Regions from separate parts of the Amycolatopsis sp. 505 genome, predicted to be linked through region 2. Evidence: predicted binding sites of a transcription regulator. Region 2 holds the regulator's gene; the other holds the start of a gene.
What was found. The regulator HspR, encoded in region 2, represses chaperone genes until heat shock. The targets are predictions, from matches to a motif close to ANNTTGAGTNNNNNNNACTCAANNT.
Positions count from the first base shown of each region.

Region 1 (11,811 bases), on a different contig from region 2:
AGAAGTGGTCCATCACGGCGATGGAGCCGAAGCCGGCCCGGTCGGCGGCGCGGACGACGGCGGCCAGGTCGGCGCCCAGCGCGGACGCCCCGTTCGGCCAGGTGAAGTCGGGGATCTGCAGTCCGAGTTCCATGTCCGCCGACCGTATACCTGGAGTCGCCCCAGGTGGCGGTCAGAAGTCGCGGACCAGGAAGAGGCGCCCGTGCAGGGGGTCGGTGACCCACACGGTGCGTGACCGCTGGTCGACCGCGACGTCGCCGGGGTTGACGCCCAGTGACAGCTCGCCGCTCAGCGTGCCCGCCGTGCCGTCGACGCGGGTGAGGCCGTTCTGGCCGCCGTTCGTGTACACCGTGTTCGTGCCCTGGTGCACGGCCAGCGCGGAGGATTCGCTGCGCAGCAGCACGGTCTTGCGCTCGGTGCGGGTCGCGGCGTCCACAATGGACATGTGGTGGATGCCGGAGTTCGCGACGTAGACCGTGCCGCTCGCCTGGTGCACGGCGACGCCGGTCGGGTTGCGCCCGACCTGCACCGAGGCGACGAACCGCCCGCTGTCGATCGAGAAGACCTCGACCGAATCGGAGGCGGTGCTCGCGCAGTAGGCCAGCTTGCGGCCGGAGTCGACGCCGATCCCGGCGAAGCCCGGCTTCGGGCCCGGCACGAGCGCGGCGAGCGTGCAGCTGACGCCGTCGAGCACGGCGAGCGTGCCGGTGGTGCCGCTGGCCGCGTAGACGCGGTTGGCCTCCTCGTCGACCGCCAGCGCCGACGCGCCGGCGCCCGCGCCGATCACGCTCACCAGGTCGTGCGTCCGGCTGTCCAGCACCACGACCGTGCCCGCCGGCGGGTTCGCGACGTAGATCCGGCCGGCCGCCGGGTCGGCCGCGACGTCGCCGGGCTCGCCGCCGACGTGGATCACGTCGACGACCGACACCCGGCGCGGATCCACCACGGAGACCGTCCCGGCCTGGGCGTCGGTGACGTACCCGAGGCCGGTGACCGGGTTCACCGCGACCCTGGCCGGCGCCCCGCCGAGGTCGAGGGACCGGACGTCCTCCGCGCGGGCCGTCCCGGGCAGGACGAGGGCGCCGGCACCCGCCGTGACCAGGGCGAACAGTGCTCGCCGGGGTAGCCGCGCACCGCCCATCGGCGCCTCCGCTCCTGATCATCTCGCCGTGCGAGCGTAACCCGCGGGATCGCCATGTGAAGGAACTTCGCGTCCCCCGATCGCGTTGTTTCCACTGGGTAACCCACTTGCAGAGCGGACGGAGGCGAGCGGACGTGCACGGGCACCAGAACGGACTCAAGACGGCATTGCTGCTCGGCCTGCTGTCGGCGATCATCGTCGCGCTCAGCGGGTTCTTCGGCCGGGGCGCGCTGGTCATCGGGCTGGTCGTGGCGCTGGGGATGAACGCGTTCGCCTACTTCAGCTCCGACAAGCTGGCGCTGCGCGCGATGCGGGCGCGGCCGGTGTCCGAGGTCGAGCAGCCCGCGATGTACCGGATCGTGCGCGAGCTCGCGCAGGTCGCCCGGCAGCCGATGCCGCAGCTCTACATCAGCCCGACGGTCGCGCCGAACGCGTTCGCGACCGGCCGCAACCCGCGGCACGCGGCGGTGTGCTGCACCACCGGCATCCTCGAGCTGCTCGACGAGCGCGAGCTGCGGGCGGTGCTCGGCCACGAGCTGTCGCACGTCTACAACCGCGACATCCTGATCTCGTGCGTGGCCGGCGCGCTGGCCAGCGTGATCAGCGTGCTCGCGAACATCGCGCTGTTCTTCGGCGGCAACAACCGCGACGGGAACCCCCTGCTCAGCCTCCTGCTGATCTTCGTCGGCCCGATCGCGGCGGCCGTCATACGGATGGGTGTCAGCCGGTCGAGGGAGTACCAGGCCGACGCGTCGGGTGCCCGGCTGACCGGCGACCCGCTGGGGCTGGCCTCGGCGCTGCGGAAGCTGGACGCCGGCACCCGGGCGCGGCCGCTGGTGGCCGAGCCGCAGCTGGTGTCGCAGTCGCACCTGATGATCGCGAACCCGTTCCGCCCGGGCGAGGGGCTGAGCAAGCTGTTCTCGACGCACCCGCCGATCGCCGACCGGATCGCGCGGCTGGAGGAGATGGCGCGCCGGCCGTTCTGAGCCTTCCGTCCTCTGTGGACCGGCTAGACCGACGCTCCCGCCGCTACGGCGACTGCCTTGACGTAGTCGCCGTAGCCGGACTTCGCCAGCTTCGCACCCAGCGCGTAGCACTCGTCGGCGTCGATGAAGCCCATGCGCAGCGCGATCTCCTCGAGGCAGGCGATGCGCACGCCCGTCCGGTGCTCCAGGACCTGCACGAACTGGCCGGCTTCGAGCAGCGAGTCGTGCGTGCCGGTGTCGAGCCAGGCGAAGCCGCGGCTGAGCTCGACGAGCGTGGCGCGGTCCTTCCGCAGGTAGGTCAGGTTGACGTCGGTGATTTCCAGCTCACCGCGCGCCGACGGCTTCAGCGCGCCGGCGATGTCGACGACCTCGTTGTCGTAGAAGTACAGGCCGGTGATCGCCTGGTTGGAGCGCGGCTTCAGCGGCTTCTCCTCGATGGTGATCAGCTTGCCCGCGTCGTCGACCTCGCCGACGCCGTAGCGCTCGGGGTCCTTGACCGGGTAGCCGAACAGGACGCAGCCGTCGAGCTCGCGCACGGCCTGCTGGAGGCGGCTCGAGAAGCCCTGGCCGTAGAAGATGTTGTCGCCGAGGACCAGCGCCACGTCGTCGTCGCCGATGAAGTCCGCGCCGATCACGAAGGCCTCGGCCAGGCCGTTCGGGCTCGGCTGCTCGGCGTAGGAGAAGGAGACGCCGAACTGGTCGCCGTTGCCAAGCAGCCTGCGGAACATCGGCAGGTCGGTGGGGGTGGAGATGACGAGGATCTCGCGGATCCCGGCCAGCATCAGCACCGAGATGGGGTAGTAGACCATCGGCTTGTCGTAGACCGGCAGCAGCTGCTTGGACACCGCCTGGGTGATCGGGTGCAGACGTGTCCCGCTGCCTCCGGCCAGCACGATCCCCTTCATGGACTGCCTCCCTTTCCCGTGGCCGCGACCCGACCACCCTACGGGCCGTCGCTAGAAGGCGGATCCTTTACCGAAGTAGGCCTTGCAGCCGGCGTTGTCCTCGGTGGCGATTTCCAGCACGTTCCGGTCGTCGTCGACCGGCAGCAGCGTCGAGGAGTAGTTGGGGCAGAAGTTGTTCCAGATCCTGCTGATGTGCACGGGAGCGGGCAGTTCGTACCAGTGACCAGCGCCGAAGTCGTCGTTGGCCAGCAGGACCTGGCCGTTCTGCGGCTGCGGCACGCCCTTGGCGTTCGTGTAGATCTGCCCGACCATGACGATCCTCACGCCGTTCGGGCCGCCGGGGAACAGCGTGATGGTTTGCGCATGCTGGAAGTAATTGCCGGTGGCCGTGTCGACGCGGGTGCCCGGATCGGCGGGGTCGCCCCAGTTGGCGCCGTCGGCGGAAACCTTGAAGTACGGGTCGCAGTAGCGGTCGCGGAAGTTGCACATCTCGTAGGCGAAGTAGTAGCGGCCGTCGGGCAGCCGCCGGATGATCGGCATCCCCGGGCGCACGCGGTCGGGCGGGATCGCCATGGTGAGCTGCTTGGTGCCCCAGTTCACGCCGTCGGTCGAAGCGACCCGGTTGAGCACCTGGGCGTACTTCGGCGCCTGCGTCTCGTCGGCGAAGTGGAGCCAGAGCGTGCCACCGGCGTCGACGGTGAACTCGGGCTCCCAGATGCCGTCGATGTTGTGCGACCGCGCGGCCTCGGACAGGAAGCTCCACGAGCGGCCGCCGTCCTTGCTGGCCCAGACGCGGATCCCGATGCGGCGCCGCGGCCCGGCGTCCTGCCGGTAGGAGGCGGCCCACAGCAGCGTGCCCGCGCGGAGCCGGCCGACGCGCTCGGGCAGTTCGTAGACGGTGCCGCAGCACATGCCGGACCGGCCTTCGGGGTCGTGGATCGCGCCGATCTCGTGGAACGACTCGCCTTCGTCGGTGCTCTCCAGCACGGGCGTGTACTTGCCGTCGGCGTCTTCGCTGGTCAGAGTGGCGATGATGCGCCCGTTTCCCAGCCGGATCAGCCGCGGGTAAGCGCCGAAGCCGGGAACGAGCTGCTGGCGTTCGGCGGCGCTCGCGGGCGTCAGCAGCGAGGCGACGGCGGCGAGCGCCAGCAGGAAGACCAGCGAACGGCGCAACTCGACCCCCTCCACGCGGTGACCGCGCGATTACAACACGGGTGGGCGGCGGTCACCCGGCGCAATCACGCGTTCGGGTAACGCTCCTGTGCCCGGGGCCGAAAGATCACCGGAGGGGGAAACATGAAGATCCGGCTGGGTGTGCTGCTGCTCTCGGTGCTGACGTCGGCGTGCGCGCCGGCGACCGGCTACGGCGAGATCGTCGATCCGGTTGCTTCCCCGTCGTCTCCCGCGCCGTTGTCCACTGCGCCCGCGGAGCCGCGTGACGTGCCTCCGGAGACGCACACGGGCACGGAGAGCGGCGAGTTCCAGACGACGTGGCCGGCGGACCAGGTGGGCTTCTTCACGTTCGAGTGCCCGAAGTGCACGTCCAACGTGATCGTCGACACGGACGGCGGCGACCACGGCCTGGTCAACGCGATCGGCGCGTACCAGGGCACGACGTGGATGAACACGGACCCGCGCACCCCGGTGAAGCGCGTGACGGTCCACGCGAACGCCCCCTGGACGGCGACGATCGCGGACCACCGGAGCGTGCCGACGGCGGAGGCGGGCAAGGAGACGCCGGGCAAGGGCGACGCGGTGGTCCGCCTGCCGGCGGGCGTGGCTCACGTGCGGTTCACGGCGAAGACGCGCGGCGCCATCGGGCTGTGGGTGATGTCGCCGGAGGACCGCGACCTGATCCTCAACCAGATCGGCGACCTGCAGGTGGAGCGGGACGTCCGCGGGCCGGCGTACCTGCAGGTGGAGGGCTACGAGGCGAGCTGGACGCTGACGCCGTCGTGAGCGGGCACCCGGCGACCGGGTGCCCGCGGCGGCGTCACCGGTAGTTGGTGAACTGCAGCGCGATCTCGAAGTCCTTGCCCTTCAGCAAGGCGATCACGTCCTGCAGCTGGTCCTTCTTCTTGCCCGACACCCGCAGCTGGTCGCCCTGGATCTGGGCCTGGACGCCCTTGGGGCCCTCGTCGCGGATGAACTTGGCGATCTGCTTCGCCTTGTCCGAGGCGATGCCCTGGAGGATCTTGCCGGAGATCTTGTAGATCTTGCCCGACAGCGCCGGCTCGCCGGCTTCGAAGGCCTTCAGGGAGATGTTGCGCTTGATCAGCTTCTCCTTGAACACCTCGACCGCGGCCAGGGCGCGCTCCTCGGTCTCGGACTCGATCGTGAGCGCCTCCTCGCCGGCCCAGTTGATCGTCGTGCCGGTGCCGCGGAAGTCGAACCGGGTGCCCAGCTCCTTGCTCGCCTGGTTGAGCGCGTTGTCCACCTCCTGGCGGTCGACCTTGCTCACGACGTCGAAAGAGGGATCCGCCACGTGTCCTCACACCTCGTACTCGCTTGTCAGGGGCCACCCAGCCTAGCCCCTGTCACCCGACGGGTATCCCGGTTGACCCCTGCGCGGGGGCGTTGGGTAAGCTTTCCCCCGGCCGGTGCGACCGGCCTTGGCGGGTTACCCGAGTGGCCAAAGGGGACTGGCTGTAAACCAGTTGGCATTGCCTACGGGGGTTCGAATCCCTCACCCGCCACCCTCAGCGAGCGGCCCCATGGCGAAAGTCATGGGGCCGCTTCGCGTAGGTGGGTGCCACGCGGACGGGCTAAACCCTTCCCCGATTCGACGTGGTCGATATTTTCGGTGAGCGAGAGTTGATTGGCCTTTGGCACCGTTTCCCGAATCGCGCGTAACGCCTTTCTTGAGCGGCTCGACCCTCCTCGGGCGCAGTACGCCGAACCCGCGCTCGTGGCCGGCTGTGCGAACGACCACGCCGGATGATGGTGCGGCACCTGCTCGGCACGCGGCCCGGCGGGCTCGTCGTGACGACCATGCTCAACCCGCGCAGCCGCGTTCCGCCGTCGAGACGGCACGGCGCCCGCCGGGACCGGTCGTGGCGCTACCTCGTCGCCTCCCGGAAGGCCGCCGCGTAGGAGAACGGCCGGTTTCCCTTGGGGGAGAGGGAAACCGGCCGTCCGGGGGTGGCGGCGCTCGGGGTTACGCCGCCTGGGAAACCGGCGTCGAAGCCGGGGTCAGGGCGAGGTCGAGGACCTCGCGGACGTTCGCCACCGCGTGCACGTCGAGCTGCGAGAGCACCTCGGCCGGGACGTCGTCCAGGTCCGGCTCGTTGCGCTGGGGGATGATCACCGTCTTCATCCCCGCCCGGTGTGCGGCCAGCAGCTTCTGCTTCACGCCGCCGATCGGCAGGACGCGCCCGGTCAGGGACACCTCGCCGGTCATCGCCACGTCCGCGCGGACCACGCGACCCGAGAGCAGCGAGGCCAGGGCCGTCGTCATCGTGATGCCCGCCGACGGGCCGTCCTTCGGCACCGCGCCCGCCGGGACGTGGACGTGGATGCCGCGGTTGCGGAGGTCGCCCACCGGCAGCTCCAGCTCCGCGCCGTGCGAGCGGAGGTAGGACAGCGCGATCTGCACCGACTCCTTCATCACGTCGCCGAGCTGGCCGGTCAGCTGCAGCCCGGACGCGCCGGACTCCTGGTCCGCCAGCGACGCCTCGATGTACAGGACGTCACCGCCGGCACCGGTCACCGCCAAGCCCGTCGCCACGCCCGGGGTCGCCGTGCGCTGGGTCGACGCCGGGAGCGACGACTCCGGGATGTGCCGCGGGCGGCCCAGGTAGGTCTCCAGGTCGGACGCGTCCAGGGAAACCGGCAGCGTGACCTCGTCCAGGGCCACCTTGGTCGCGATCTTCCGCAGCACCTTGGCGATCGTCCGGTTCGCGTCGCGCACACCCGCCTCGCGGGTGTACTCGGCGGCGATCCGGCTGAACGCGGCGTCCGTCAGCGTGACGTCCGCGGTGGCCAGGCCGGCCCGCTCCAGCTCGCGCGGGAGCAGGTGGTCGCGGGCGATGGTGACCTTCTCGTGCTCGGTGTAGCCGTCCAGCGTGACGAGCTCCATGCGGTCCAGCAGCGGGCCGGGGATGGTCTCCAGGGCGTTGGCCGTGGCCAGGAACACGACGTCGGACAGGTCGAGCTCGACCTCGAGGTAGTGGTCGCGGAACGTGTGGTTCTGCTCCGGGTCCAGCACTTCGAGCAGGGCCGCGGTCGGGTCGCCGCGGTAGTCGGCGCCGACCTTGTCGATCTCGTCGAGCAGCACGACCGGGTTCATCGAGCCGGCTTCCTTGATGGCGCGGACGATCCGGCCGGGCAGCGCGCCGACGTAGGTGCGGCGGTGGCCGCGGATCTCCGCCTCGTCACGGATGCCGCCGAGCGCCACGCGGACGAACTTGCGGCCCATGGCCTTCGCGACGGACTCGCCCAGCGACGTCTTGCCGACCCCGGGAGGGCCCGCGAGGGCGAGCACCGCGCCGGACCGGCGACCACCGACCGGGCCGAGACCCGATTCGGCACGGCGCTTCCGGACGGCCAAGTACTCGATGATGCGTTCCTTGACGTCGTCGAGGCCCGCGTGGTCGGCGTCGAGCACCGCACGCGCGGCCGCGATGTCGTAGACGTCGTCGGTGCGCTCGTTCCAGGGCAGCTCCAGGACGGTGTCCAGCCAGGTGCGGATCCAGCCGCCCTCGGGGGACTGCTCGGACGTGCGGTCCAGCTTGTCCACTTCGGCCAGCGCGGCCTTCTTGACGGCGTCGGGCAGCTCGGCACCCTCGACGCGGGCGCGGTAGTCCCTCTCGTCGGCGGTGCCGTCGAGTTCGCCGAGTTCCTTGCGGATCGCTTCGAGCTGGCGGCGCAGCAGGAATTCCTTCTGCTGCTTCTCCATGCCCTCGGCGACGTCCTTGCGGATCGTGTCGGTCACCTCGAGCTCGGCCAGGTGCTCCTTGCTCCACTCGAGGGCCTTCTCCAGGCGCGCGGAGACGTCCAAAGTGGACAGCAGCTCGAGCTTCTGCTCGGTGGACAGGTACGGCGCGTTCCCGGACAGGTCGGCGACCGCGGAGGCGTCCTCGACCTGCTGGACGGCGTCGATCAGCTGCCAGCCGCCGCGCTGCTGGAGGATCGAGATGACGACGGCCTTGTACTCGGCCGCGAGCTTGGCGGTCTGGTCGTTCGTGGTCTCGGGGGCGTCCTCGGCGTGCACCCAGCGGGCGGCGCCGGGACCGTCGGCGATCCGGCCGACGACCGCGCGGGCCGTGCCGCGCAGCAGGACGGCGGCCTTGCCGCCGGGCACGCGGCCGATGCGCTCGACCGTCGCGACGGTGCCGAATTCGGCGTATTCGCCGTGGACGCGCGGGACGATGAGGACTTCGGCCTTGGCGGGCGCGGCCGAGCGGATGCCGGGGAAGGACGCCTGGCTCGGCGTCTTGGCCTGGGCGGACTCCACCGCGGCCCGCGTCTCGGTGTCGGTCAGGTCGAGCGGGACGACCATGCCCGGCAGCACGACGTCGTCATCGAGCGGGAGCACGGGCAGGAGGCGGGTGTCGGACATGTGCACTCCTCGGATAGTTGAGTCTGCCTAGCTCAACTCTCCGATGGGTGTGTTTGTTTCCGATGGCGCGTTCGCCCACAGCGATCGCGGAAACCGCAGGTCAGCGCCCTGGCTTCGCCGCGACGGCGCACCAAGCGAAGGGCCGGGCCTCCGCCTCCAGGGCGTTGATCTTCCGGTCCGGCCGCCAGTCCGGCAGGTGCACGATGCCCGGCTCCAGGAGCGGCCAGCCGCCGAAGAGGGGCTCGATCTCCTCGCGGTCGCGCAGCCAGACCGGGTTGCTCGTCTTGCGGTACTGCTCGACGAACCAGCGCAGCCCCTCGAGGTACGGGCCCGACCCGTCGCCCTCGCTCATCTGGGAGATCGCCAGCCAGCTGCCCGGCGCGAGCGCGTCGCGGTACGCCGCCAGCAGCCCGTCCGGGTCGTCGTCCGGGCCGACGAAGTGCAGCACCGCCGCCATGATCAGGCAGACCGGCTGCGAAAAGTCGATCAGCCGCCGCGTCTCTTCGGAACGCAGGACGGACTTCGCGTCCCGCATGTCGGCCTGGACGATGCCGGCCCAGTCGGTCGCCATGCCCTCTTCGAGGATCAGCGTCGCGTGGGCGACGGCGACCGGCTCGTAGTCGACGTACACGACCTTCGCGTCGTGGTCCTCGGGCAGCTCCGCCTCGACGACCTCGTGCACGTTGCCCGCCGTCGGCACGCCCGAGCCGAGGTCGATGAACTGCCGGATGCCGGCCCGCAGCGCCGCCCGGACCGCGCGGTTCATGAACTCGCGGTTCTGCTTCGACCCCGGGCGCACCAGCGGCCACTGCTGCTCCATGCGCCGGCCGAACTCGCGGTCCACGGCCCAGTTCTGGGTACCGCCCAGGTACCAGTCGTAGATCCGGGCCGCGGACGGCTTCTCGGTGTCGACACCCTCGGGCGCTCTCGGCGCGGAATCCCGCTGGTCGGTCACTTCAGGCTCCCCTCGCTGGCGGCGAGGTCAGCCTATAAGCCCGGGGCAGCCGCGGTAATCCTCCAGTAGTTCACCGAACAGCAGTTCACCGAACAGCCGGTCGACGCTGCCAGTACGTCCACAGCGGGCGGTAGCCCTGCGCGTACCAGAACGGCGTCGACAGCGGGTTCGCCGCGGCGTGGTGCAGCAGGACGACGTCGGCGCCTTCCTCGTCCAGGACGTGGTGGGCGTGCGTCGCCAGCGCCGTGCCGACGCCGGAGGACCGCGCGGCCTCCGCCACGGCCAGCGACGACAGGTAGCCCACCCGGGAAGCCGCGACCCGGCCGCTGATCCAGCCGGTCTCGCCCGGGTGCTGGACGCTCACCATGCCGAGCGGACGGCCGTACAGCTCGGCGATCCACAACGGCGGCTCCGGCCGCTTCAGCTGCTCGGCGAGGTCCTTGGCCAGGATCTCCTCGACCCCCGTGCGCCAGTTCACCGTGCCGTACTGGGCGTCGTAGGAGTGCAGCTCCATGCCGAGCGCCACCGCGGTCTCGAGGTCGTCGGGCTCGGCACGGCGGATCTTGACCCCCGGCGTCCCCAGCGGGGTGGCCGGGACCAGCCGCTCCGAGGGGCGGACGGCGATCACCCGCAACGGGGCGAAGCCGTGGTGCAGCATCTCCCGCGCGCCGGCGGCGTCGCGGCTCGCGCGCGGGACGATCGCCGCCGTCTCGGTGTCGCCGCGCTCGGCGACCGCGCGCAGATGTTCATCCCATCGGGTGAGCAGAGCGTCGAGGACGGCCGCCGGCTGCGGGCCGGCCAGCTGCAGGTCGAGGCGGTGTTCGGTCAGCGCGCGCCAGGGAGCGTTCGGGGCGTCGCGGTCGACCTGGACGCGGGACGCCAGCCCGGACGCGGCGGAGTCGCCCGTCGCGACCTCCAGGACCACCGCGTTTTCCGCTGCTTCGAAGGGGGTCGAGCCGGGGAGGAGGGGATCCACCGCCGCGAGCCGCGCCGCGTGCTCGGTGGCAATCACATCGCTGTGCATGGAGACATTGAAGCGCTCCCCGGCTTTCGGTGCGTAGGGGAACTGGGCAGAGTTCGGACATCCGGCGTTTCACCCTCTGGTCCACGCAGGTCAGCGCGTTCGAGGCATTGTTAACCCTGGGGTGATCTCTTACTGTCTCGAAAGGGACACGGGTACGCCCTACGGGGTACGGTATGGCCCTTGTCCACACCCGAAGTCACGGATCAGCACCGGTGGACAAGCCGGGAGGGAAGGTCGGATGCCGGACACCAACGCCCACGGCGACGCCGTCGCGCAGGCGCAGCCCGGGCCGGGAGCCGCTTCCGGGACACCACCCGTCTCCGCCGAAGCCCGCACCGACGAACGCCGGTTCCGCGTCTACACCTTCGCCGTCCTGAGCCTCGGGCTCGTCGCCGCGTTCGCGGTCGGCTCGTGGCTGCCGTTCGAGTGGAACGACCGGTTGCTGTGGATCGCGCCGGTGCTCGCGGTCGCCTTCCTGCTCGCCGAACAGCTCGGCATCAACGTCGACGTCCGCAGCGGCATCTCCTGGACGATCTCGTTCACCGAGATCCCGCTCGTCATCGGGTTCTTCATAGCGCCCTTCGAAGTCGTGCTGGCCGCGCACCTCGTCGCCGGCATCGGCACGCTGCTCGCGCGCAAGGTCGCCGGCCGCGTCCTCTACAACGCGGGCGCCTTCCTGCTCGAGATCACCGGCGCCTTCGCGGTCGCCGGGCTGGTCAAGCACGCCGTCGGCGCCGGCGACAAGATCCCGTGGGTCGCCGCGCTGGCGGGCACGCTGACCGCGCCGCTGGTGAGCACGCTGCTCGCCCTGGCTGCGGTCCGCGTGCTGCGGCGCCGCATGCGGGTCAGCACCGCCGTCCGGCTCACCGGGCGGATCCTGGTCGTCGGCTTCGTCAACGCGTCCGTCGGCCTCTCCGGCTACCTCGTGATCTCCAGTACGCCCGAGGCGTGGCCGCTGGTGCTCGCCGTCTTCCTCGGCCTCACCGCGCTGTACTGGGCGTACTCCGACCTGCTGCGCGAGCAGCGGGACATGGAGGCGCTCTCCGACGTCAGCCTGATGGTGGCCCGCTCGGGCCAGCAGGCCGCCGCGCGCCCGGCCAGCCGCGCCGACGAGCTCGTCGGCGGCGTCGACGTCCGCGAGTGGGCGACCATCGCCGAGCGCATCAAGGACCAGCTCGCCGCCGGCCGCGTCGTGCTGCGGCTCCGGCTGGAACCGAAGGACACGATGCGGGTCGTGGTC
Region 1 is NZ_JACKQP010000001.1:704,954-716,764, reverse strand. It holds gene H5965_RS03380 (LLM class F420-dependent oxidoreductase) at 1-133, opposite strand, end outside; gene H5965_RS03375 (YncE family protein) at 173-1,141, opposite strand; gene htpX (zinc metalloprotease HtpX) at 1,276-2,127, shown strand; gene rfbA (glucose-1-phosphate thymidylyltransferase RfbA) at 2,151-3,032, opposite strand; gene H5965_RS03360 (sialidase family protein) at 3,084-4,220, opposite strand; gene H5965_RS03355 (hypothetical protein) at 4,329-4,991, shown strand; gene H5965_RS03350 (YajQ family cyclic di-GMP-binding protein) at 5,026-5,517, opposite strand; tRNA gene H5965_RS03345 (tRNA-Tyr) at 5,647-5,728, shown strand; gene H5965_RS03340 (hypothetical protein) at 5,970-6,125, shown strand; gene lon (endopeptidase La) at 6,190-8,592, opposite strand; gene H5965_RS03330 (SAM-dependent methyltransferase) at 8,693-9,547, opposite strand; gene H5965_RS03325 (GNAT family N-acetyltransferase) at 9,633-10,571, opposite strand; gene H5965_RS03320 (bifunctional diguanylate cyclase/phosphodiesterase) at 10,810-11,811, shown strand, end outside.
Region 1: a site for HspR is predicted at 8,607-8,631, ahead of lon (endopeptidase La). Genes of this name have one in related genera too.

Region 2 (11,811 bases):
CGTCAGGATCAGGATGGTGTTGCGGAAGTCCACCGTCCGGCCCTGACCGTCGGTCAGCCGTCCGTCGTCGAGGACCTGCAGCAGCACGTCGAAGACGTCCGGGTGGGCCTTCTCCACCTCGTCGAGCAGCACCACCGAGTACGGGCGCCGCCGGACGGCCTCGGTCAGCTGGCCGCCCTGGTCGTAGCCGACGTACCCCGGCGGGGCGCCGACCAGGCGCGCCACCGAGTGCTTCTCGGCGTACTCGCTCATGTCGATGCGCTGCATCGCGCGCTCGTCGTCGAACAGGAACTCGGCCAGGGCCTTGGCCAGCTCGGTCTTGCCGACGCCGGTCGGGCCGAGGAAGAGGAACGAGCCGGTCGGCCGGTCGGGGTCGGCGACGCCGGCCCGGGCGCGGCGCACCGCGTCCGCGACGACCTGCACGGCCTCGGCCTGCCCGATGACGCGCCGGGTCAGCTCCTCCTCCATCCGGAGCAGCTTGCCCGTCTCGCCTTCCAGGAGCCGGCCCGCCGGGATGCCGGTCCACGCGCTGACCACGTCCGCGACGTCGTCCGCGCCGACCTCCTCCTTGAGCATCACGTTCTGCTGGCTGGCCTCGCTCGCCGCGGTGGCCGCTTCGAACTCCTTCTCCAGCGCGGGGATCCGGCCGTAGCGCAGCTCGGCGGCCTTGCCGAGGTCGCCGTCGCGCTCGGCGCGCTCGGACTCGCCGCGCAGCTGCTCGAGCTGCTCCTTGAGCTCGCGGACGCGCTCGATCGAGCCCTTCTCGTTCTGCCAGCGGGCGGTCAGCGCGGTCAGCGTCTCGCGCTTCTCCGCCAGCTCCGCACGCAGGGCGTTGAGCCGCTCCTTCGAGGCCGCGTCGCTCTCCTTCGCGAGCGCCATCTCCTCGATCTCGAGCCGGCGGACCGCCCGCTCGACCTCGTCGATCTCCACCGGCCGCGAGTCGATCTCCATGCGGAGCTTCGACGCGGCCTCGTCGACCAGGTCGATCGCCTTGTCCGGCAGGAAGCGCGCGGTGATGTAGCGGTCGGACAGCGTCGCGGCGGCGACCAGCGCGGCGTCCGTGATCCGGACACCGTGGTGCACCTCGTAGCGCTCCTTCAGCCCGCGCAGGATCGCGATGGTGTCCTCCGGCGACGGCTCGCCGACGAGCACCTGCTGGAAGCGCCGCTCCAGGGCGGCGTCCTTCTCGATGTGCTGGCGGTACTCGTCGAGCGTGGTCGCGCCGACCATCCGCAGCTCGCCGCGGGCGAGCATCGGCTTGATCATGTTGCCCGCGTCCATCGCGCCGCCCTCGCCGGTCGCGCCGGCGCCGACGATCGTGTGCAGCTCGTCGATGAAGGTGATGACCTCGCCCGCGGAGTCGGTGATCTCCTTGAGCACGGCCTTCAGCCGCTCCTCGAACTCGCCGCGGTACTTCGCGCCGGCCACCATCGACCCGAGGTCGAGGGCGACGACGCGCTTGCCGCGCAGCGACTCCGGCACGTCCCCGGCGACGATGCGCTGGGCCAGCCCTTCGACGATGGCCGTCTTGCCGACGCCCGGCTCGCCGATCAGGACCGGGTTGTTCTTCGTGCGCCGCGACAGCACCTGCACGACGCGGCGGATCTCGGTGTCACGCCCGATGACCGGGTCGAGCTCGCCGGCGCGGGCGCGCTCGGTGAGGTCGACGCCGTACTTCTCGAGCGCCTTGAACGTGCTCTCGGGGTCCGCGCTGGTGATCCGGGCCGAGCCGCGGACCTTGGCGAACGCCTCCTGCAGCGCGTCCGGCGTCGCCCCGTGGCGCTTGAGCAGGTCCGCGACCTGGCCGCCTTCGGTCGCGAGCCCGACGAGCAGGTGCTCGGTCGAGACGTACTCGTCACCCAGCTCGGTGGCGAGCTTCTGGGCGCGCGTCAGCGACTTCACGGCGTAGGTGTCGAACTGCGGGCTCGACACGGTCGCGCCGGTCGCGGACGGCAGCGCCGCGATGAGCGGTTCGAGCTCCTTGTGCACCACCTCCGGGTCGGCCCCGACCGCGGTCAGCAGCGGTGCGGTCAGCCCCTCACCCTGCGCCAGCAGGGCGCCCAGCAGATGGGCGGCCGACACGTGCGGGTTGCCGGCCATGGTGGCCGCCTGCGCCGCGGACGAGATCGCCTGCTGGGTCTTCGTGGTCGGGTTGAAAGCGTCCATCCCTCACCTCATGCTCGGTACTGCGAGAAAGTCCTGGTGACAGGCCTGACCGTGACCCGTCACTATCTCTAACGCAGGAAAACTTGAGTCTGTTCCGCTCAACTTCGGCCGGGTGCCACAGCGCTCGCCGGGAGCCGCGAGCCGAGGGTGCCGAGCCCGGCCACGGCGAGACCGGCGCACGCCCCGACCAGCACCCAGGGTAACCAGTCGGCGACCGAGAACAAGGCCACCACGGCGGGCGCGATCACCTGCGCCACGGTGAACGCGTACTGGTACGCAGCGAGATAACGTCCGCGGGCGACCGGAGGTGCCGCGGCCTCGGCGAGCGCCCCCGACCGCGGCCCGAACACCAGGTCGCCGGCGGCGAACACGAGCGTCGACCCCAGCAGGTACACCACCTGCCAGCCCTGCGGCACGAGCAGCACACCCAGGCTGACCAGGCACCACGCGGAGAACAGCGCCGAGCCCACGCGCATCGCCGCGATCCGCGTCAGCCGGGCGGTGAGCCGCAGCGCGATCGTGCCGCCGACGCTGGTCAGCACGGTCAGCAGGGCGAGGATCGTGCCCGGCAGCCAGGCCGGCCCGTGCAGCCGGTCGAGCACGAACACCGGGGTCCCGATCAGGAAGAAGTCCAGCGAGAGCCCGAAGAGCCCGCTGAACAGGATGAGGGCGAGGTACGGCCGGTCGCGCAGCACCCGTACCGACCGCTCGCGCACCGGCCGGTGCGGCCGCGCGAGCCGGACGAAGAAGACGAGGATCAGCGCGGCCACGAAGAACGTCAGCGCGTCCGCGGCGAGCGCGATGCGGTAGCCGGCGTTCCCGAGCCACGTCAGCAACGCCCCCGCGACCAGCCCGCCCAGGCCGAAGGACGCGGCCCGCACCATCCCCACCTCGGCGAACGGCCGGTCCTTGGGCCCGTCGCCGGCGACGTCGGCGATGAGCACGTACAGGGAGCTGTAGAAGAACTGCTGCCCGGCGGACGACAGGACGGCCGCGACCACCACCGGGCCCGCGCTGCCGGCGACGACGTAGGCCCCGACGCCCGCGGCTTGCAGCAGCTGGGCGCAGATCACGACGGCCCGCGGCCCGACGCGGTCGACGAGCCGGCCGGCGAGCGGCGGCACGACGAGCCCGCCGATGGCGCCGAGGGTGACGGCGGTGCCGGCGACGGCCAGCGGCACGCCGACCACCTGCGTCACGTAGACCAGCGCCAACGGGAGGAACAGACCTGAGCCGAAGTTGTCGATTCCCAGCGCGCACAGCAGTGCGACCCGGTCACGCGTCACCCACCGACGTTAACCCTGATGAATGCCGTCAAGTCAGGACCGAACGGACACTTTCCCCAAGGCCAAGGGACACTTGCGGTGTGCCTCTCGGCCGCGGTGTCACTTGTTCGTGTCAGCCAGGCAGGCGTCGCTGCCGAGCGCGCGGCGGAGATCGGTGTTCATCTCCGCCAGCCGCGCGGTGAGGTCGGTGACGCGCTCGTCGTCCCAGCCGCCGAGCGCCTTCTCCATGAACTCGATGTAGTTGGCGCGCCAGCGGGCGAGCTCGGCCCGGCCCTTCTCGGACACGCTGACCAGCGACGCCCGGCCGTCTTCGGGCGCGGGGCGGCGGTCGACCAGTCCGGCCGCGGAGAGCTGGGCGATCTGCCTGCTGACGACCGAAAGGTCGACGAACCGGCGTTTCGCGAGTTCGGACGGCCGCGTCTCGCCGTTTTTCGCCAGGTCGGACAGCAGCATCGCGGCCGCCGGGTGCAGCCCGGGCTCGCTCTGCCAGGCTTGCATGATCCAGGCGTGCTGCAGCTGCGAAGCGGTCTTCAGCTCCCGCATGAGCTCGACCCGGACGTCGTCGTCGGTGTTGTCGAAGCCCATTCGGCACCTCCTTGGTTGCGCCATACAAGTATATTGCCGGACACTTGCGCGAACAACCATCTGGCCGGTGAGGTCCCCCACGCGGGAATACACCCGGTCGGAGCAACAATGCGGGCAAAAGGGCGCCCGGCGGCTACCCTGCGGACGGGCGGTGCGCGCACCGCAGGCGAGTGACGTTGAGTGACGAGGTGGCAGCAGTGGCGAAGGACCCAGGAGGCGGTCCCCGACCCGTGAACAACCCCTCATGACAGCCGATTCCGTCAGCCCGCTCCCCAGGTCGTCGGCCCCGCGGGAAGCCCCCGCGGCGGTGACCGCGATGGTCCGGCTCATCCGGGACAGCTGGGCCAGGTCCGAGCCGTACATCGCGGACATCTCGCAGTTCTTCTACGGGATGCTGTTCACCCTCGCCCCGACCACGCGCGACTTCTTCCCGATCAACATGGAGATCCAGCGCGGCAGGCTGGTGCGCGCGCTGGTGCACATCGTGCAGATGGTCGACCGGCCCGACGACCTCGCGCCGTTCCTGCGCCAGCTGGGCCGCGACCACCGCAAGTTCGGCGTGGTGCCGCGGCACTACGAAGCGGTCGGGACGGCGCTGCTGGCGTCGCTCAAGAACCACCTCGGCCCGGCGTGGACACCGGAGGTCGAACGGGCCTGGGCCGAGGCGTTCACCATCGCCGCGCGGGCCATGCAGGACGCGGCCGCGTCCGACACGAATCCGCCGTCGTGGTCGGCCACCGTGGTCGAGCACCGGCGGCTGACCTGGGACCTCGCACTGGTGCGGCTGGTGCCCGACCAGCCGGTGCCGTACCACCCCGGCCAGTACGTCAGCGTGGAAGTGCCGCAGCGGCCACGGCTGTGGCGGTACCTCTCGCCGGCCAACGCGCCACGCGAGGACGGCGGCATCGAGTTCCACGTCCGTGCGATCGACGGCGGCTGGGTGTCCCGCGCGATCGTCAGCCACACGCAGCCCGGGGACGTCTGGCGGCTCGGCCCGCCGCTGGGCCGGATGACGGTCGACCGCGAGGCCTCGCGGGCCGTGCTGATGGTCGCCGGGGGAACGGGGGTGGCGCCGCTGCGGGCGATCCTCGACCACCTCGCGCTGTGGGGCGAGAACCCGAAGACGCACCTGTTCTACGGCGGCGGCGCCCGCGAGGACCTCTACGACCTCGAAGAGCTGCGCGCGCTCGCCGCGACGAACCCCTGGCTGACCGTCACACCGGTCGTCGAGCGCGGCGGCGACGTCCCCGGGTTCGAGCAGGGGACGCTGGCCGAAGCCGTCACGCGGTACGGCTCCTGGCCCGGCCACCGCATCCTGGTGTCCGGCTCGCCGGCGATGATCCGGGCGACGGTGTCGCGGATGCTGGTGGCGGGCAGCGCCCTGGACCAGATCCAGTACGACCCGTTCACGATCGACTAGCCACGGCAATCCGCCGTCCGGTGAATGGTTTCGTTACGCTTCGGAAATCGGCAACCAGTAACGGATGAATCCGACGTCGTGATCATTTTTACGCTGCGACAGGCGGGGTTGACCGGGCGTACCTGAATTGCTCCGTTCGAGCGGGAACGCGCGGAATCACGCGCATCTGCACGGGAATTCGCCTACAGTCGGGAACCCTCGGGGGCGGCACCGCCACAGCGACGCCGCATGCACGGCGCGAAAACCTTGGCACGACTGGAGATTACCGTTCCCGATGAGTGCTGAATCCGTGAAGATCTCCACCATGCCCGAGACGCTGCCCGTTTCGGCCGTGGAAGGTCGAGAGATGGCCCGGTTGATTCGTGAAAGTTTTGCGGAGGTCGAACCGAAAGCAGATGAACTGGCGCAGTACTTCTACGGTGCGTTGTTCGTGGTCGCCCCCGATTGCCGGGAGCTGTTCCCGGTGACCATGACGACGCAGCGGAGCAGGCTGTTGCGAGCGCTGGTGTATGTGGTGCAGATGGTCGACCGGCCCGACGAGCTGGTCACCTTCCTGGGGCAACTGGGCCGCGACCACCGGAAATTCGCCGTCGTCTCCCGCCACTACGACGCGGTCGGCGTCGCGCTGATCGCCGCGTTGAAACGATTTCTCAAGGAGAAGTGGACCACCGAAGTCGAATCGGCGTGGACGTCGGCCTACGGGCTCATCGCCAAGACGATGCGCGAAGCCGCCCAGGCGGAAACCGGGCCGGCGGCGTGGTCGGCGACCGTGCTCGAACACCGGAAACTCAGCCGCGACGTCGCACTGGTGAAGGTGCGCACCGAAGGTTTGTTGCCGTACCGCGCCGGCGGGTACGTGAGCGTGGAAGTGCCCCAACGGCCACGGTTCTGGCGGTACCTTTCGCCGGCCAACGCGCCGCGTGGAGACGGCCAGCTCACCTTCCACGTGCGCGCGGTGCCCGGCGGCTGGGTCAGCGGCAGCATCGTCAACCACACGAAACCGGGCGACGTCTGGCGCCTCGGGCCGTCGATGGGCGTGCTGAACGTGCGCCCGACGTCGACGAAACGGCGGCTGCTGATGATCGGCGGCGGCACCGGGATCACGCCGTTGCTGGCGATCCTCGACGACCTGTCCCGCTGGAAGCGGAACCCGCCGGTGCACCTGTTCTTCGGCGGCCGACGGCCTCAGGACCTGTACGCGCTGGAGGAGCTGCGCCGGCTGGCCGCGACGTCGAAGTGGCTGACGGTCACCCCGGTCACCGAGGAGGGTGCCCTGGCCGGCGGCGACCGCGGCACGCTCGCCCACGCCGTGACGCAGCGTGGCACGTGGCGCAACCACGAGGTGCTCGTGTCCGGTTCGCCGCCGATGATCCAGGCGACGGTGGCGAAGCTGCTGGCCAGGGGGATCGAGCTGGAGCGAATATCGTACGACCCCTTCACCCTGGACTGAGCGCCGAAGGGACCTTCTCCGGCGAACGCCTGCAGCAGCCGGTCCCGACCTTCGCACTGGGCCGAGTGGAGCAGCGAACTCGTCGAACGGCGGTAGTTCGTTGACCGTTGTGCCCGAATCGACTTATGGTCTAGACCACATCTTCCCCGGATGTGCTCGTTCGTCCTCCCCTCCGGAACAACGCTGTTCCCCTTCGAGGAGCCGAAATGACCTGGAAACGAAAGCTCTTCGCGGCCGCTGCCGGAGCCCTGCTCGCGCCGGTGCTGGTCGTCGTCCTCCCCGCCACCTCCGCGAGCGCCCACGGTTACGTGTCCGATCCGCCCAGCCGGCAGGCCAACTGCGCGGCCGGGAAGGTCCCCAACTGCGGCAGCATCGTCTACGAGCCGCAGAGCGTCGAAGGACCGAAGGGGCTGCGCAGCTGCAACGGCGGGTTGTCGCAGTTCGCCGAGCTGACCGACGAGTCGAAGCCGTGGCCGGCCAAGTCGGTCGGCAGCACGGTGACGTTCAACTGGGTGTTCACCGCCCGGCACTCGACGTCGAACTACGAGTACTACGTCGGTGGCACCCGCGTCGCGGTGTTCAACGGCAACAACCAGCAGCCGCCGCCCACGCTGTCGCACACGGTGAACCTGGCCGGGTATTCGGGCCGGATCAAGGTGCTGGCGATCTGGAACATCTCGGACACGAGCAACGCGTTCTACAGCTGTGTCGACCTCCAGGTCGGCGGAGGCGGCACCCCACCGCCGACGACGACCACGCCGCCCCCGACCACCACAACCCCGCCGCCCACCACGACGACCACCAAGCCGCCGACGGGCGGAACCTGGTCGGCGGGAACGGCGTATAAGGCGGGCGACGTCGTGACGTACGGCGGCGCGACCTACCGCTGCCTCCAGCCGCACACGGCGATCGCGGGCTGGGAGCCGCCGAACACCCCGGCGCTCTGGCAGCGCCAGTGAGAGTGGTCTTGGCCGTCGTCGCGCTGCTCCTGACCAGCTGCGCGACGGCGGCCCCGCCCCAGCACAACGCGGCCGACGTGATGTTCCTGCAGATGCTGATTCCCCAGAACCAGCAGGGGATCGAGATCGTCCGCCTGGCGGCGGCCCGCCCGGTCCCGGCCGCGTTGAAGGAGCTGGCGGCAGCGATCGAGGTGACCCAGCAGACCGAGGTCGACGACATGCGCCGCTGGCTCCGCGAGTGGAACGAGCCGGAGACGGTGGCCCCGGAGGCCCACGCCGGCCACGGCGGAATGAAGATGACGTCACCGGACCTGGTGGGAGCCCTCCGAACGGCGGCCGACGCCGAGTTCACCCGCCGGTTCCTGGACGTCCTGACGGGACAGCAGCAGGCAGCGGTCGAGCTGGCCCAGACGGAGAACGGCCCGAACGGCGGAGTGAACGCCCAGGCCCGCGATTTGGCCCGCCGAGTGATCGAGTCCCGGACGGCCGAGGTGAAGCAGCTCCTGAACGTGAAGGCGTAGTCCCCGCGGCGCGGCCGCGAGCAGCCGGGAGGGACTGCTCGCGGCCCATCCCGGGACTTCGCAGCGAGTTGGCCACCCGCCGGCGGCGAAGTCGAACGCGCTCAGCAGCCGCCGAGCCGCGCGGCGGCGAAACCACCGCCGTCGGCGGCGCCCATCAGCCGCCGCTGGAAATCGACCCCTGCGGCCGCGGCCGGCCAGCGGGTGCCTGGGCCGAAAGCATCCCCAAGCGCGCGAAAGGCCTCCCCGGTTGCCCGGGGAGGCCTTTGTCGCGTTGAGGTCAGCGGCGCTTGGGGCGCCAGACCACCATTGCCGTCTGCTGGTTGAGGGGGACCAGGTCTCGGCGGTACGACGCGTGCGCCGCCGCTGTTGCCTGTTCTGCCGCGACGTAGGCCGCGGCCAGTTCCTCCGTCAGCTCGGTGATGCGGGCTCGGAGCGCGTCCACCTGGTTCTCCAGCTCGATGATGCGCTTGATGCCGGCCAGGTTCACGCCGTCCTCCTGCGAGAGGCGCTGGACCTCGCGCAGCAGTGCGATGTCCCGCATCGAGTAGCGCCGGCCGCCGCCGGGGGTGCGGCCGGGTGACACCAGGCCCTGCCGGTCGTACGTGCGCAACGTCTGCGCGTGCATCCCGGCGAGCTGGGCCGCCACCGAGATGACGAACACCGGGGTCTCTTCGTCCCCTTCCTGGGGAATCCCGCCGAACACCACTCTCACCTACCTTGCAGCAGCTCGGTGATCTCGGGCCGGGGGTCGTGCCCGGCCATCGCCTCGGCGTACGCCTGCAGTGCTTCGCGCGCCTTGTCGTCCAGTTTGGCGGGAATCGCCGCCTGGAGGGTGACGAGCAGGTCACCTTGCGAACCGTCGCGCTTGGCGATGCCCTTGCCGCGCACGCGCAGCACCCGTCCGCTCGCCGTGCCGGGCGGCACCTTGAGCGAGACCTTGCCTTCCAGCGTCGGCACCGTGATCGTGGTGCCGAGCGTCAGCTCCGTGAAGTCCACCGGCACGGTGATCGTCAGGTCGAGCCCCTTGCGCCCGAACAGCGCGTGCGGCGCCACGTGCACCCGGACGTACAGATCGCCCGCCTGCGCCCCGCCCCGGCCCGGCTCGCCCTGGCCGGCCAGCCGGATGCGCTGGTCGTCGTCGACGCCCGGCGGGATCCGGACGGTCAGCGTGCGCGTCCTCGTGCTGATGCCTTCGCCGCCGCACTCCGGGCACGGGTCGTCGATGATCGTCCCGCGGCCGCGGCAGTCGCGGCACGGCTCCGAGAACGCGAACGCGCCCTGGCTGCGGCTGACCAGCCCGGACCCGGAACAGGTCGGGCAGGTCCGCGGCGACGTCCCCGGCCGGGCACCGTTGCCGCTGCACGTTGCGCAGGTCGCCGGGCTCGACAGCCGCAGCGGCAGGGTCGCACCCTTGACCGCCTCGACGAAGTCGATCCGGACGTCCGTCTCGACGTCCGCGCCGCGCTGCGGCCGGTTGGCCGTCGCGCCCGCCGACGACCGGCCGCGGCCGAAGATCCCGCCCAGGATGTCGCCGAGCCCGCCGAAACCGCCCTGCTGACCGGCGCCGGCCTGGCCGAAGATGTCGCCCATGTCGAAGCTGCCGCCACCGCCGCCGCCGGGGAAGTTGAAGCCACCCCCGCCGCCGAACAGGCGCCGCGCCTCGTCGTACTCCTTGCGCTTGCTCGCGTCGGAGAGCACGCCGTAGGCCTCGGAGACCGCCTTGAACTTCTGCTCCGCCTGCGCGTTGCCGGCGTTCGCGTCCGGGTGGTTCTCCTTGGCCAGCTTCCGGTAGGCCTTCTTGATCTCGTCCGCGGTGGCGTCGGAGGAGACGCCCAGTTCACGGTAGAAGTCCTTACCGATCCATTCCCGTGCACTCATCGGGCGTCTCCTCCTCCCACTTGGTTCCTCTTACTGCTGCTGCTCATCGGCTCCGCCGTCGAGTGGCAGCTCGCCACCGACGGACGGGGCCGCACCGGGCTCGTGGTCGGTCACCCCGACCAGCGCGGCCCGCAGTACGCGGTCGCCGAAGCGGTACCCGCGGCGCATGACCACGGTGACCGTCGGGCCCGCCACGTCGGGCGAGGTGTTGTGCTGCACGGCCTCGTGCACGCTCGGGTCGAAGGGCTCGCCCTCGGCGCCGAACGACTCCAGGCCCGCGCGCTGAAGACCGCTGATCAGCTTGTCGCCGACCGCCTTGAACGCGCCGGTGAGGTCACCGTGCTGCTCGGCCCGCTCGAGGTCGTCGAGCAGCGGCAGCAGGTCGTTCACCACCGTCGCCTTCGCGCCGATGACGACCGCCTCGCGGTCACGCTCGACGCGCTTGCGGTAGTTGGCGTACTCGGCCTGCAGGCGCTGGAGGTCGGCGGTGCGCTCGGCCAGCTCCTTCTCCACGTCGGAGACGACCGACACCGAATCGTCCACAATGGACTCACCCAGCGAGGGGCCCGCGTGCTCCACGGGCGCCTCGTCGGGGTCCGGCGCCGCGTGGGCCGGACCGGGCGGACGGACCTGCCCGGTCTGGGGGTCCACCCGGCGACGGTCCCGCACGACCACCGGCTCCTCGGGGCCTCGGCCCTGGTTCTCGGATTCGTCGTAGCTGTGGGTCACTTCTTCGGGTCCTCTTCGACGATCTCGGCGTCCACCACGTCATCGGCCTTGGCCTGGCCACCGGCCGCACCGGCGTCCCCGGCCGCCCCCGCACCCGCGGCGCCTTCGGCACCCGGCTGAGCGGCGTTCGCGTTGGCGTTGGCGTACAGAGCGGTGCCCAACTCCTGCGAAGCGGCGTTCAGCTTCTCGATCGCCTCGCGGATCTTGGTCGAGTCCGTGCCCTTGAGCGACTCGTTGGCCTCGTCGATCGCGGACTTGACCTTGCCCTTGAGGTCCTCGGGCAGCTTGTCGTCGTTGTCCTTGACGAACTTCTCGGTCTGGTAGACCAGCGTCTCCGCCTGGTTGCGGGTTTCCGCTTCCTCGCGGCGCTTCTTGTCTTCCTCGGCGTGGGCCTCGGCGTCCTTGACCATGCGCTCGATGTCGTCCTTCGGCAGCGCGGAGCCACCGGTGATCGTCATCGACTGTTCCTTGTTCGTGCCCAGGTCCTTCGCGGTCACGTGCACGATGCCGTTGGCGTCGATGTCGAAGGTGACCTCGATCTGCGGCACGCCACGCGGGGCCGGCGGGAGACCGGTCAGTTCGAACATGCCGAGCTTCTTGTTGTGCGCGGCGATCTCGCGCTCACCCTGGAACACCTGGATCTGCACCGACGGCTGGTTGTCGTCCGCGGTGGAGAAGATCTCCGAGCGCTTGGTCGGGATCGTGGTGTTGCGCTCGATGAGCTTGGTGAAGACGCCACCCTTGGTCTCGATGCCCAGCGACAGCGGGGTCACGTCGAGCAGCAGGACGTCCTTGACCTCGCCCTTCAGCACACCGG
Region 2 is NZ_JACKQP010000002.1:912,905-924,715, forward strand. It holds gene clpB (ATP-dependent chaperone ClpB) at 1-2,166, opposite strand, end outside; gene H5965_RS11445 (MFS transporter) at 2,265-3,452, opposite strand; gene H5965_RS11450 (MarR family winged helix-turn-helix transcriptional regulator) at 3,552-4,037, opposite strand; gene H5965_RS11455 (globin domain-containing protein) at 4,282-5,457, shown strand; gene H5965_RS11460 (globin domain-containing protein) at 5,804-6,907, shown strand; gene H5965_RS11465 (lytic polysaccharide monooxygenase) at 7,114-7,866, shown strand; gene H5965_RS11470 (DUF305 domain-containing protein) at 7,863-8,387, shown strand; gene H5965_RS11475 (heat shock protein transcriptional repressor HspR) at 8,665-9,090, opposite strand; gene dnaJ (molecular chaperone DnaJ) at 9,096-10,265, opposite strand; gene grpE (nucleotide exchange factor GrpE) at 10,296-10,994, opposite strand; gene dnaK (molecular chaperone DnaK) at 10,991-11,811, opposite strand, start outside.